DNA from 2 places in the Microbacterium sp. NPDC056044 genome. Region 2 is predicted to be linked to the other one. Evidence: riboswitches for the same ligand, from Rfam matches in the RefSeq annotation. Region 2 holds a riboswitch; the other holds the start of a gene.
What was found. Region 2 has a riboswitch for thiamine pyrophosphate ahead of thiM (hydroxyethylthiazole kinase). Riboswitches for the same ligand answer to the same signal wherever they lie in the genome.
Positions count from the first base shown of each region.

Region 1: another riboswitch for thiamine pyrophosphate. It lies ahead of ACFC1I_RS19420 (ECF transporter S component); the one in region 2 lies ahead of thiM (hydroxyethylthiazole kinase).

Region 1 is NZ_JBHJWZ010000007.1:61,515-68,730, forward strand. It holds gene ACFC1I_RS19400 (L-fuconate dehydratase) at 1-444, shown strand, start outside; gene ACFC1I_RS19405 (aldo/keto reductase) at 431-1,393, shown strand; gene ACFC1I_RS19410 (RbsD/FucU family protein) at 1,407-1,820, shown strand; gene ACFC1I_RS19415 (D-alanyl-D-alanine carboxypeptidase) at 1,826-3,475, opposite strand; TPP riboswitch at 3,513-3,624, shown strand; gene ACFC1I_RS19420 (ECF transporter S component) at 3,615-4,259, shown strand; gene ACFC1I_RS19425 (ABC transporter ATP-binding protein) at 4,261-5,736, shown strand; gene ACFC1I_RS19430 (energy-coupling factor transporter transmembrane component T family protein) at 5,733-6,533, shown strand; gene ACFC1I_RS19435 (SRPBCC domain-containing protein) at 6,541-7,047, opposite strand; gene ACFC1I_RS19440 (phosphotransferase) at 7,044-7,216, opposite strand, start outside.
Region 2 is NZ_JBHJWZ010000003.1:145,380-152,595, forward strand. It holds gene recR (recombination mediator RecR) at 1-209, opposite strand, end outside; gene ACFC1I_RS09430 (DNA polymerase III subunit gamma and tau) at 213-2,549, opposite strand; TPP riboswitch at 2,660-2,754, shown strand; gene thiM (hydroxyethylthiazole kinase) at 2,745-3,563, shown strand; gene thiE (thiamine phosphate synthase) at 3,560-4,231, shown strand; gene thiD (bifunctional hydroxymethylpyrimidine kinase/phosphomethylpyrimidine kinase) at 4,231-5,715, shown strand; gene ACFC1I_RS09450 (glycoside hydrolase family 65 protein) at 5,893-7,216, opposite strand, start outside.

The DNA of each region.
Region 1 (7,216 bases), on a different contig from region 2:
CACGCCGAGATCGCACGGGGCATCGCTCCGGTGCGGGTAGCCACCGGGGAGCACGCGCAGAACCGCGTCATCTTCAAGCAGCTGCTGCAGGCCGGGGCGATCTCGGTCATGCAGATCGACGCGGCCCGCGTCGGCGGCGTCAACGAGAACATCGCGAACCTGCTGCTCGCGGCGAAGTTCGGCGTGCCGGTGTGCCCGCACGCGGGCGGCGTCGGGCTCTGCGAGGCCGTGCAGCACCTCTCGATGTTCGACTTCGTGGCCGTCACCGGCACCCGCGAGGGCCGCATGATCGAGTACGTCGACCACCTGCACGAGCACTTCGTCGTGCCCACCGAGGTGCGAGGCGGCGTGTACAGGGCGCCGACGGCGCCCGGCACCGGCATGGAGATGAAGGCGGCCAGCCGCGCCGAGTACGAGTTCGGGACGACGGATGCCGCGGCCTGAACTCCCCGCGCTGACGCGGCTCGGGTACGGCGCGGCGAACGTCGGCAACCTCTTCCGCGAGCTCAGCGACGACCAGGCCTGGGTGATCCTCGACGCGGCGTGGGAGAGCGGCATCCGCTACTACGACACCGCTCCCCACTACGGGCTGGGGCTGTCGGAGCGGCGCCTGGGCGCGTTCCTTCGGACCAAGCCGCGCGACGAGTTCGTGATCTCGACGAAGGCCGGCCGGCTGCTGCGCCCTAACCCCGATGACGACGGGGGCCTCGACGTCGCCGCCGACTTCCACGTGCCGACGACGCTGCGCCGCGAGTGGGACTTCTCCGAGGCCGGCATCCGCGCGAGCCTCGAGGAATCACTCGAGCGGCTCGGACTCGACCGCGTCGACGTGCTCTACCTGCACGACCCTGAGCGGCACGACCTCGACCTCGCGCTGCGCGAGGCGTTCCCCGCACTCGAGCTTCTGCGCGCCGAGGGCGCGGTCGACGCGATCGGCATCGGCTCCATGGTGAGCGAGGCGCTCGCCGCTGCTGTCGAGAGCGCCGACCTCGACCTCATCATGATCGCGGGCCGCTACACGCTGCTCGAGCAGCCGGCCGCCGACGCCGTGCTCCCCGCCTGCCGGGCGAAGCAGACCGGGGTGGTGGCGGCATCCGTCTTCAATTCCGGGCTCCTGGCCAAGGACGAGCCGGAGCGCTCCGACCGGTACGAGTACGGACGGATGCCGGAGCCGCTGTGGGACCGGCTGCAGGCGATCCTCGCCGTGTGTCGCGCGCACGCCGTGCCGCTGCCCGCCGCGGCGGTGCAGTACGCGCTCCGCGACCCCTCGGTGCGCTCGGTGGTCGTGGGCGGCAGCCGCCCCGAGCAGCTGCGCCGCAACGCCGAGTTCATGGCGGTCGACATCCCGGCCGCGCTGTGGGACGATCTCGCCGCCGCAGGCCTCATCCGCTGACGAAGGGAACCTCATGCTCGAGGGCATCGACCCGCTGCTGACGGGGGAGCTGCTGCTCCACCTCGACCGGATGGGCCACTCCGACGCGGTGGTGATCGCCGACGCGCACTTCCCGGCGTGGGCGATCGGCGCGCGCGTCGTCGACCTGCCGGGCACGACGACGCCCGACGTGCTGGCGGCCGTGCGCAGCGTCGTGCCGCTCGACGACGCGCCCGCGCTCGATCTGATGGCGTCGGCCGACGGCGAGGTGCTCGACGTGCAGCGCGAGCTCGCCGCCGCGGCGGGCGTCGACGCTCCGCGATACCTCGACCGGTTCGAGTACTACGAGGTCGCGAAGGCGGCGTACGTGATCGTGCGCACCGGCGAGACACGGAAGTACGGCAACGCGCTGCTGCGCAAGGGCGTCGTCGGGCACCCGTCCGCCTGAGCGGCTCAGCCGTTGAGGCCGAAGAGGTCCAGCGGGTGCGTGAGGCGCCACCACGGCGAGGGGTCGGTGATCTCGGACGCGAGCGTCAGGTCGACGGTGGTGGAATCGAGCGGCCCGGTCACGCTGAGCGAGCCGACGACATCGCCAGCGTCACGGCTCTCGCCGAGCGTGTAAGTGGTCGCGACCGTACCGCTGCCGCCGTTCCACAGGATCACCGACGCGTCGCCCGACGTGACGATGTCGACCTTGTCGCCCCACAGCGTCTCGACCTGGCCGGCCACGGTGCTCGCCGCCACCGAGGGCTTCGGCTGCAGCTCCGCCTCCATCTGCGCGTACAGCGCGCGCGAGGCGGCGAGGCGGGCCTCGTCGTCCGGCTGGCCGAGCACCGACGCGTAGAGGCGCACGGTCGTGTCGCCGATCGTGACGTCCTTGGCCGACAGCAGGTTCCAGGCGTCGAGGGTGCCGGTCTTGATGCCGACGACGCCGGGGTCTGCGAGCAGGCCGTTCGTGTTCTCGACGTGGCCGGCGCCGGGGAGGTCGACGGAGTGCTTCGCGACGATCTCGGCGATGACCGGGTTCGCCATCGCCTTCTGCGCGAGCGTCACGAGGGCCTCGGGGCTCGCCGCGTTCCGGGGATCCATGCCGGTGGGCTCGCGGACCGTGACCCCGGGAACGCCGTGCGCCGTCAGCCAGGACTCGGCGGCGGAGGCGTAGACGGCATCGGTCGGCCAGATGCCCTGCGCCAGCCTGTCGGCGTAGTTGTTGGCCGAGCCGATGAGCATGCCCTCGAGCATCTGGTACTGGGTGAGCGAGCCGCCGACCGGGACGTCGAGCGCGGATTCGCCGCCCGCGCGGTACTGCCAGTACCGCGCGCGGTCGGCCGCCGTGAAGCGGTACTCCGGCCCCTGCTCGCCCACGGCGAGCGGCAGCTCTTCGAGCACGACGAGGGCGGTGACCACCTTCGTGATGCTCGCGATCGCATCGCGGTCGGCCGTGGAGGCGAGCGTTCCCGGGATGCCGGCGACGGCCTCGGCGGCGCTGCCCTCCGCGGGCCACACGGGGGCGGCGGCGGGCGCGGCGATCGGCTGGACCTCCATCGCGGTCACGGTCGGGGCGACGGCATGGAGCGGCCACAAGAGCGTCGTCCCTGCGTAGGCGCCGACGACCGCGGCGATCGCGAGCGTGGGCACGATGACGGCGGCGCGGAACGGAGAGCGTCGCGGGGCGTCGGCGAGCAGGTCGGTCTCGACCGCCACGTACGGGGTCGCGGCCGCGGTCAGGTCGGCGGGTGCCGCGCCGTGCTCGACGACGGCCTCGTCGACCCACGCGAGCGCGCTGTGCCCGCCCGCCAGGGTCGGGTCGGTCGGGCCCGCTGCAATGCCGGGGAGCTCGAACGCCGACGGGGCGACGGGTTCCGCGGGGTTCCAGGTCGCGACCGCGGGCACATCGGCGACCGGCACGGTCGCGATCGTCGGAGCAACAGTGGCCACGCCCACCGGAGCGGTGCTGGAAGGCGGGTACACGGCATCCGTTTCACCCGTGTTCATCGTGAGGATGCCGCCGTCAGGGGCGTCCTCCGAGCCCTGCGTCGGGACGGCACCGGTCTGCGCGCGTCGCGCGCGACGCGTGGGGGCCGGGGTGTCGTCCAAGGTCACCCACCCAAAATACCTGCTGAACCGGCGGTATACTCGTCGCCACAACCACGGGAGTCCGGTGAGCCGGGCTGAGAGGAAGCGATCCACGCTTCGACCGTCGAACCTGATCCGGATCATGCCGGCGCAGGGAGGAGTTCACATGCACGCGTCCACGTCCGCATCCGCCCCCGTTGCGGCCCCCGCGAAGACCCCGCGGAGCCTGCGCTGGCGGGTCGTCGACATCGTCGTCGCCGCCGTGCTCGGCGTCGCGATCGGCCTGGTCTTCTGGGCCTGGAACACCATCGGCGGCACCTGGTTCGTCGCCATGGACGGCCTGACCCCCGGCCTCGGCGGCGTCGCGGTCGGCATCTGGCTCATCGGCGGTGTCATCGGCGGTCTCGTCATCCGCAAGCCCGGTGCCGCCCTCCTCGTCGAGGTGATCGCCGCGCTGGTCTCGATGCTCATCGGCAACGTGTGGGGTGTCTCGACGGTGCTCTCGGGCATCGTGCAGGGCCTCGGCGCCGAACTGATCTTCGCGCTCTTCCTCTACCGCCGCTTCACGCTGCCCGTCGCGATGCTCGCGGGCGTCGGCGCCGCAGTGGGTGCGTGGGTGTTCGAGCTGTTCTACGGCAGCTCGCCCAACATCCTCAAGACCCTCGAGTTCAACGTCATCTACCTGGTGTCGCTGGCCGTCTCGGGCGCGCTGCTCGCGGGCGTGGTCGGCTGGTTCGCGGTGCGCGGGCTCGCCGCGACCGGTGCGCTCAACCGCTTCGCCGTCGGACGCGAAGCGCGCCGCGAGGTCTGACGTGACGGCGACCCGCCCCGCCCGCATCACGGCGGCGGGCTGGGGCTGGCGGTACGGCGGGCGGCGCGCCCCCGCCGTCCGCGACGTCTCGTTCACGATCGAGCCCGGCCAGCGCGTGCTGCTGCTCGGGGCATCGGGCGCGGGCAAGTCCACGCTCCTCGCCGGCATGGCCGGCCTCCTCGGCGGCGCCGACGAGGGAGACGAGACCGGCACGCTCCTCATCGACGGGGAGCGGCCCGAGGCCCATCGCGGTCGCGTCGGGCTCGTGCTGCAGGATCCCGACTCGGGGGTCGTGCTGTCGAAGGTCGGCGACGACGTCGCCTTCGGCTGCGAGAACCTCGGGGTGCCGGCATCGGAGATCCCCTCCCGGGTCGCCGAGGCGCTCGACGCCGTCGGGCTCGATGTGCCGCCGACCCGGCCGACCAAGGCGCTCTCCGGCGGGCAGAAGCAGCGCCTCGCTCTCGCCGGCGTGCTGGCGATGCGGCCCGGCGTGCTGCTGCTCGACGAGCCCACCGCGAACCTCGACCCCGAAGGCGTGCGCGAGGTGCGCGACGCCGTCGAGCGCGCCGTGCACGAGACCGGTGCGACGCTCGTCGTGATCGAGCACCGCACCGCGGTGTGGGCCGACCTCATGGACCGGGTCATCGTCGTCGGCGCCGACGGCGGGCTCCTCGCCGACGGGACGCCGGCCGAGGTGTTCGCGCGCCACGGTGCCGCGCTCGCCGCCGCGGGCGTGTGGGTGCCCGGGCGGCCCGTCGACCTGCCCGTGCTGCCGCACGCCCCGGCCGGAGCGCAGGCGGCGGTGGCGGCATCCACTCTCTCGATCTCACGTGACGGCCGCACGATCGTGCGCGCGGGACTCGACCTCGTGGTGCCGCGGGCCGCGGCCACGGCGATCACCGGGCCCAACGGCGCCGGCAAGTCCACGCTCGCGCTGACCCTCGCGGGGCTGCTGCCCGAGGCCGCCGGCCGCGTCGAAGCGGCACCTGAGCTCGCGGGGCGCTCGGGGCGACGCCCCTCGAAGTGGACGTCGCGCGAGCTGCTCACGCGCATCGGCACGGTGTTCCAGGAGCCAGAGCACCAGTTCCTCGCGTCGACCGTGCGCGACGAGCTCGCGATCGGGCCGCGCTCGCGCGGCGTCGACGCGGCCGCCGTCGATCAGATCGTCGGCGAGCTGCTGGAGCGGCTGCACCTCGCCCCGCTCGCCGCCGCGAACCCGTTCACGCTGTCGGGCGGGCAGAAGCGGCGGCTCTCGGTCGCGACGGTGCTCGCCGACGCGCCGCCGGTGATCGTCCTCGACGAGCCGACCTTCGGCCAGGACCGCCGCGGCTGGATCGAGCTCGTGCAGCTGCTGCAGTCCGAGATCGCCGCCGGCACGACAGTCGTCGCCGTCACCCACGACGAGGACGTGCTGCACCACCTCGGCGGCCACCGCATCGAACTGGGGTCGCCCGTGAGTGCGGGGGTGCGGTCGTGACCGCCGTCGACGCGCGCAGCGCCGCCCTCGAGGCCGAGCACCGCGCCTGGCTCGACGGTGTGAACCCCGTCACGAAGATCGTGCTCGCCCTGCTGCTGTCGGTGCCGCTGTTCGCCTCGATCGACGTCACGAGCGCCCTCGTCGCGATCGTGCTCCAGCTGGCGTGCATCCCGCTGACGGGCCTCGCGGCGACGACAGTGCTGAAACGGATGCTGCCCATCCTGGTCTTCGCGCCGATCGCGGGCGTCAGCATGCTGCTGTACGCAGAGCCGGGCGGAACCGTCTACTGGTCGTTCTGGTACGCGACGATCTCGGACGACTCGATCGCGCTCGCCGTCGCGGTGTGCGTGCGCGTGCTCGCGCTCGCCCTGCCGACGATCCTGCTGTTCGGGCGCACCGACCCCACCGAGCTCGCGGACGCGCTCGCCCAGGTCGCGAAGCTGCCCTCGCGGTTCGTGCTGGGCGTGCTCGCCGGCACCCGCACGCTGGGGCTCTTCCTCGACGACTGGCGCAGCATGAGCCTCGCGCGCCGCGCGCGCGGCGTCGGCGACTCCGGGGCGATCCGCCGCTTCTTCTCGATGGCGTTCGTGCTGCTCGTGTTCGCGGTGCGACGGGGCACCAAGCTCGCGATGGCGATGGAGGCGCGCGGCTTCGGCTCCGGCATCCCGCGTACATGGGCACGGCCGTCGCGCCTGCACCCGCGCGACGCGGTGGCGGTGCTCGGCGGTGTCGCGATCATGGCGCTGGCGATCGGCGCCGCGGTCGCGGCGGGGACGTTCCGGTTCGTCTGGTCGTGACCCGGGATCAGCCGCCGGCGACGAGCCGCTCGTAGCCGGGCTGAAGCGCGGGGAAGTAGTCGTCCCACTTCACCGTCGCGACGTCGACGCCGGCGTGCGCGGCCACCAGGCGGTCGAGGTAGTACTCCCACCCCGGACCGATCGAGCCGACCTCGTCCTCGGGATTCAGCCGCTGGCCGAACGTGAGGACGGTGTCGCCGTGCTCGTCCGCGGCGAGCTCGAACCACAGGTGCCACGCACCGGCCCCGGCCGAGGTGTCGCCGGCGAAGCGCCGGGGACGGTCGCACTCGAGGATCGTGTACTCCTCGGCCGCAGCATCCGGATCCTCCGCCGTCATGAAGAACGTGACGTGCCCGCTCGCCGGATCGCCCTCCCAGCGGCCGATCCACCGCTGAAGCGGTTCGGAATCCGTCAGCTCGCGCCACACCTCGTCGGCCGACGCGCGGAAGCGCCGCAGGATCACGAGGTTCGGCTTGCCGTCGATGTCGCAGATGGTGCCGGTGATGTCGGTCATGTCGCGTTCCAGAGCTCCCGGTAGTACGACAGGCGCTCGCGATCGGGTTCGATCCCGTACGCCTCGATGAGGGCGTCTTCCCATCCCTCGCCATAGTTCCACGCCGTCGACATCGACGCCACGGCGATGTCGGCCCAGCGGTCCGCGACGCCCAGCGCCCCGAGGTCGA
Region 2 (7,216 bases):
ATGGAGCAGCGATCCTGCTCGGAGACGTTGCCGCACACCTCGCAGAAGCGCACCCGCTCGCGCACCTCGCTGAGGAGCTCGGCGAGATGCGACACGTCGAAGTTCGGCGTCTGCAGGATGTGGAACGCGATGCGCTGGGCCGACTTGGGCCCGATCCCGGGAAGGCGGCCGAACTCGTCGATGAGGTCTTGGACGATGCCGTCGTACATGGGTTAGCTGAACCTCGTCGGGGGCTCGTACGGCTCTTCGCGCACGAACGTGGCGCCGAGCACCTGGCGCACGACCGCCTCGCCGTAGCGCTGCACGCCGCCGTTGCGCGTCGTGACCACGGGGGTCAGCGGCGGCGCGACCGTGGGCGGCACGGGGAGGTCGGCCGCAGCATCCGTGTCGTCCGTGTCGTCGTCATCGTCGTCGCGCTCTGCCGGCGGGGCGACCTCGGTGCGCGGAAGCACCTGCCCCTCGCGGGGCGGGGCCAGCGTCGCGACCCGCGCGGTCGCGGCTTCGGCCTCTTCGGGTTCGTCGTCGACCGCGAACTGTGCGGGCGTCTCGACGGGGAATGCGGCCGGGCCTGGGTCGGGCGGTGGCGCATCGTCGTCGGACGGGATGGGCGCGACGGCCCAGTCGGTCACGGGGGCTGCGGCGGCGGGCGCCGGTGCCGCGGCCCGAGAGGGCGCAGGTGCAGAAGCTCGGGGAGCCGACGACCCGCGCGGTGTCTCTGGTGCGGAGGAACGCGGTGTCTCGGGCGCAGAGGCGCGCGGAGCGGAGGGCGTCGCAGCAGGCGAGGGCACGGCGCCGGGGCTCGTCGGTGCCGCGTTCGCCGGGACGTCGACCGTCGGTCGCGGCGCCTGAGGGACCGACTCCTGTCGCGGGGCGTCGCGCGGGGGACCTGCCGGCGCAGAACCGCCCGGGCCGCCGGCGCCACCCGCTCCCCCGCCACCGGCAGGGTCGTGACGGGCGATGTACTTCACGCGGATGCCGAGCACGGCCAGGATCGCCTGACGCAGGTCTTCGCTCGGGCCCTTGCCGGCGGCGAGCTGCTTGAACTTCGCGACATCGCTCTGGCTGGCGAAGGCGAGGGTGAGCACGTCGTCGTCGAGGGCGACCGTGCGGGCGCCGGAGGCGAGCATCCAGGACGAGCGGCTCACGTTCTCGAGCTGAGCGAGCACCTGGGGCCACGACTGCTGCAGGCGGTCGAGGGTGACGGGGCCGGTGGGAACCGGAGGCGCCGCCACCGGCGCAGGCTCGACGGGCGGCACGGCGGCAGCGGCCTGCGCAGCAGGAGCCGGTGCCGCCGCGGGCGCTGCCGTCCCAGCCGGGGCCGATACGGCCACCGAAGTCGGCGGCGCTGCAGGCGCCAGCGCAACCGGCGCGACCGCTGCCGGCGCACCGGCGGTCGGCGGCGCGGCGGTCGGCGCAGCACCGACCGGCGCGATCGCGGGCGCGGCCGCGGCACCGCGCGCCAGCACGCGGGCGACCATCAGCTCGAGCTGCAGGCGCGGCGACGTGGCGCCGGTCATGTCGTCGAGGGTCGCGATGACGAGGTCGGCGATGCCCGACAGGCGAGCCGTGCCGAACGCGTCGGCCTGACGCTGCATGCGGGCGAGGTCTTCGGCGGAGACGCCGCGGAGCACGGCCGCCGCTCCCTGACCCGTCGCCGACACGACGATGAGATCGCGGAGGCGCTCGAGCAGGTCGTCGACGAAGCGGCGCGGGTCCTGCCCGGTCTGCACCACGCGGTCGACGGCGGCGAACGCCGCCGACGCGTCGGACGCGCCGAAGGCGTCGATCACCTCGTCGAGGAGCTCGGCGTGCGTGTAGCCGAGCAGTGCGACGGCGCGGGCGTAGGTGACCTTCGCGTCCTCCGATCCGGCGATGAGCTGGTCGAGCAGCGACAGGGTGTCTCGCGGCGATCCGCCGCCGGCGCGCACGACGAGCGGCAGGACGCCCCGCTCGACGTCGACGCCCTCCTGCGTGCACAGCTGCTCGACGTACTCGAGCATCGCCGCCGGGGGCACGAGCCGGAACGGGTAGTGGTGCGTGCGCGAGCGGATGGTGCCGATGACCTTCTCGGGCTCGGTCGTCGCGAAGATGAACTTGACGTGCTCGGGCGGCTCTTCGACGAGCTTGAGCAGGGCGTTGAAGCCCTGCGGGGTGACCATGTGCGCCTCGTCGAGGATGAAGATCTTGAAGCGGTCGCGCGCCGGCGCGAACACCGCCCGCTCGCGCAGATCACGCGCGTCGTCGACGCCGTTGTGGCTGGCCGCGTCGATCTCGACGACATCGAGCGAACCGCCGCCGCCGCGACCGAGTTCGACGCAGCTGTCGCATGTGCCGCACGGCGTGTCGGTCGGGCCCTGCGCGCAGTTGAGGCACCGCGCGAGAATGCGGGCCGACGTGGTCTTTCCGCACCCGCGGGGGCCGGAGAACAGGTACGCGTGACCGACACGGTCGCCGCGCAGCGCGGTCATGAGCGGCTCGGTGACCTGCGACTGCCCGATCATCTCGCCGAACGACTCGGGCCGGTAGCGGCGATACAGGGCGGTGGTCACTCCCCCAGCCTACGGCGTGGCGCCGACATCGCGGCCTCGGGGTTCGGCGTCCCCGCCGGGCGTCGGCGACACACGGCGACGGCACGTCGGGATCGCCTGCTAGATTCCTCGGCAGTGACACGGGGTGCCCGCACGGCGGGCTGAGAACACACCCGTCGAACCTGATCTCGATCATGCGAGCGAAGGGATGTCGCGATGAACGCGCGCACCGAAGCACACCTGTCCGCCCTCTCCCCCGCCGCCGCGCTGACGGCGCTGCGCGAGGCCTCACCCCTGGTGCAGTGCATCACGAACGCCGTGGTGACGAACTACACCGCGAACGCCCTCCTGGCGGTCGGCGCCGCCCCCGCGATGTGCGACATCCCGGGCGAGGCCGGCCTCTTCGCCGGCGTCGCCGACGGCGTGCTCGTGAACCTCGGCACGCCCGCCGCCGAGCAGCGCGACGCCGCCCGCGAGGCGGTGCGCGCCGGCACCCCGTGGGTGCTCGACCCCGTCGCGGTCGGTGTGCTGCCCGTGCGCACGGCCCTCGCGGCCGAGCTGCTCGAGCACCGCCCCGCCATCGTCCGCGGCAACGCCTCCGAGATCCTGGCCGTCGCCGGGGAGGGCGGCGGCGGTCGCGGAGTCGACGCGACGGACGGAACGGATGCCGCGGCCGACGCCGCACGGTCGCTCGCGCTCCGCACGGGCGGCGTGGTGGCCGCGTCGGGTCCGGTCGATCTCATCACCGACGGCGAGCGGGTGGTGCGCGTCCATGGCGGGGACGCGCTCCTCACCCGCGTCACCGGCGGCGGCTGCTCGCTGGGCGCGGTGATGGCCGCGCTGGTCGGCGTGTGTGCTCCGTTCGAAGCGGCGGTGGCAGCATCCGTCCTCTATGCCGTCGCGTCGGAGCGGGCCGCGGCGCGCGCCGACGGACCGGGCTCGTTCGCGGTCGCCTTCCTCGATGCGCTCGACGCCGTCGCCGACGACCCCGCCGAGCTCGACGCTCGCGTCGACGCCGCCCTGGCACGGCGATGAGCCGGTGCGGAGCGCGCCTCGCGCTGCATCTCGTCACCGACGACCGGCTGCCGTTCGACCGGCTGCTCGCGGTGGTCGACGCCGCCGCCGGCGCGGGAGTCGACGTCGTGCAGCTGCGGGCGAAGTCGGTCACGGCCCGCGAGCTGATCCGTCAGGCGACGGCGCTGTCGGACGTCATCGACCGCCGGTGCCTGCTCCTCATCAACGACCGCGTCGACGTCGCCGTGGCGGCACGGGATGCCGGCGCCCGCGTGGACGGCGTGCATCTCGGCCAGAGCGACCTGCCGCCCGAGACCGCGCGCCGCCTCCTCGGGGCGCACGCCGTGATCGGATGGACCGCGAACTCCGCGGAGCACCGGACCGCGGCCGGGCTCGCCCGGAACGGCACGATCGACTACCTCGGGGTCGGGGTGATCCGGCCGACGTCGACCAAGCCCGACCACCCGCCGGCGCTCGGCATCGACGGTTTCGCCGCGTTCGTCGCGGGGACGGACCTTCCGTGCGTGGCGATCGGCGGAGTGGTCGAGTCGGATGTCGCGGCCCTGCGCGACGCCGGCGCGGCCGGTGTCGCCGTCGTCTCGGCGATCTGCGGAGCGGCCGATCCGGCCGCCGTGGCGCGTGCACTGCGGGCGGCGGCCGATGCGCCGCCGCTCGCGGGGGTGGCGTGATGACCGACACCGCGCTGACCGCGCCCGCACCGCGTGCGGTGCGGGCGGTGCGGGCGCGAACGATCCCGCGCGTGCTGAGCATCGCCGGCACCGACCCGACCGGGGGCGCCGGGGTGCAGGCCGACCTCAAGTCGATCGGCGCCCTCGGCGGCTACGGCATGGCGGTGGTCACCGCGCTCGTGGCGCAGAACACCCGGGGCGTGCGCGAGGTGCACGTGCCGCCGACGGCGATCCTGGCCGCACAGCTCGATGCCGTGTCGGACGACGTCGACATCGACGCCGTGAAGATCGGCATGCTGCAGTCCGCCGAGATCATCGAGACGGTGCGCGCGTGGCTCGGCCGGGTGCGCCCGCCGATCGTCGTGCTCGACCCGGTGATGGTCGCGACCAGCGGCGACCGGCTGCTCGACCCCGCGGCGGAGGAAGCGCTGCGCAGACTCGTGGCCGAGACCGACCTCGTGACGCCGAACCTCGCCGAGCTCGCGGTGCTCGCCGGGCGGGCGCGCGCGACCACGTGGGCGCAGGCGCTCGACGACGCCCAGGCCCTGGCCCGCGCGACCGGCACCACGGTGCTGCTCAAGGGCGGGCATCTCGAGGGCGCGGACTGCCCCGATGCGATCGTCGCGCCCGACGGCGCGGTGCACGACATCGCCGGCGCCCGCGTCGAGACGCGCAACACCCACGGCACCGGCTGCTCGCTGTCGTCGGCGATGGCGACGCTGCGAGCCGGAGGCGCGTCGTGGCCGCACGCGCTCGAGCGGGCGAAGACCTGGATCACCGGCGCCCTCGCGCACGCCGACGCGCTCCAGGTGGGTCATGGCCACGGCCCGATCGACCATTTCCACGAGCACCGGGGCGCAGCATCCGTCGCCGTATCGGCATGGTCGGCGCAGGTGTGGGATGCCGCGGCCGCGGTGCGCGCGGACGTCGACGACCTCGCGTTCGTGCGCGGGCTGGGCGACGGGACGCTGCCACCAGGGACGTTCCTGCGCTACCTCGCGCAGGACGCCGTCTACCTCGGCGAGTACTCGCGCGTACTGGCGAGGGCGAGCGCGCTCGCACCCACCCCGGACGAGCAGGCGTTCTGGGCGAAGGCCGCGGAGTCCTCGATCGTCGAGGAACGTCGGCTGCACGAGGCGCACCTCGGGCGCGCGACTGTCGTCCCCGCGCCGCAGACGCTCGCGTACACGAACCACCTGCACGCGTCGGCCCGCTCGTACGGCGAGCTCGTGGCCGCGCTGCTGCCGTGCTTCTGGCTGTACACCGACCTCGGCATCCGTCTCGCCGCCCGCCGCCACGACGCGCACCCGTACGACGACTGGCTCGCGATGTACGGCGACCCCGCGTTCACGGCCGCCACCGCACGGGCTACGGAGATCGCGGATGCCGCGGCCCGCGAAGCAGGACCGCTCGAGCGCGCCCGCATGGACGACGCGTTCGCCCGCTCGATGGCGCACGAGCGCGAGTTCTTCGCCCGCGCCTGACCCCCGGCGCCCGCCGGCGCGGGCGGGGCGGGGCTCGCTGCCCGCACCGGAATCAGGCGATGAGGCGAAATCAGGCCGGATCGAGTCCGGATCATCCTGTCTTCGCCTCATCGCCTGATTCGGAGACAGGCGGGCGGGCGAGAACGAGCACGCACGGACGGGCCTGGCCCCGGGTGGCTATACGTCGGCGCCGTGCTCGACGTCGGCGGCTCCGACGATGATCGGGATCGACGACGTGACGGTGGGGACCGACGCCGACAGCAGCGAGCCGTCCTCGCGGCGCGCATCGCCGAGCTCGCGCAGCGACGGCCGCCCCGGGATGACCGGGCCCTGCCCGTCGAGCGGGGCCACGACCTCTTCGCCGGCGCCGACGACGTAGCCGACGCCGCGCACGCTGAAGCCGACGGGGTCGCCCTCCGTCGCGCGCACGCGCAGCTCGTCGCGGGTGACGGTGACGACCAGGCGCGTGCCGTGCCAGTGCAGCACGAACTCGAGCGACGGCCAGTCCGCCGGCAGACGCGGGTCGAACGACAGCTCGCCGAAGTGGTCGCGCATGCCGCCGAAGCCCGCGACGAGGGCAGTCCACACGCCGCCCGCCGACGCCACGTGCACTCCGTCGGCGGCGTTGTGGTGCAGGTCGCCGAGGTCGACGAAGATCGACTGCCGGAAGTACTCGAGCGCCAGGTCCTGGTAGCCGACCTCGGCGGCGAGAATCGCCTGCACGACCGCCGACAGCGTCGAATCTCCCGTGGTCAGCGGGTCGTAGTACTCGAAGTCGGCCAGCTTGTCCTCGTCGGAGAAGTGGTTGCCCTGCAGGAACAGCGCGAGCACGACGTCGGCCTGCTTCAGCACCTGATACCGGTAGATCACCAGCGGGTGGAAGTGCAGCAGCAGCGGCCGCTTGTCGGGCGGGGTGTTCTCGAGATCCCAGATCTCGCGCTCGAGGAACACGTGATCCTGGGGATGGATGCCGAGGCTCGGGCTGAACGGGATGTGCATGGCCTCGGCGGCCCGCTCCCAGGCCTCGGGCTCGCCCGGCTCGAGGGCGAGGCGGTCCACCATCTGGCGGTACACCTCGCCGTCGGCCTCGGCCATCTCGCGGATGGTGCGGGCGGCGAAGCGGAGGTTGAACCGCGCCATGACGTTCGTGAACAGGTTGTCGTTGACGACGGTGGTGTACTCGTCGGGGCCTGTCACGCCGTGGATGTGGAAGGTGTCGCCCTCGCCGTCGAGCACGCCGTCGCTCGAGCGCCAGAAGCCGAGCGTGGCCCACAGGCGCGCCGTCTCGACGGCGATGTCGACGCCCTCCCGGAAGAGGAACTCGTTGTCACCCGTCGCCCGCACGTACTTGGCCAGGGCGAAGCTGACGTCGGCGTTGATGTGGTACTGCGCGGTCCCCGCGGCGTAGTACGCGGATGCCTCTTCGCCGTTGATGGTGCGCCACGGGAACAGCGCCCCGGCCTCGTTGAGCTGGAACGCCCGGCGCCGGGCGGCGGGCAGC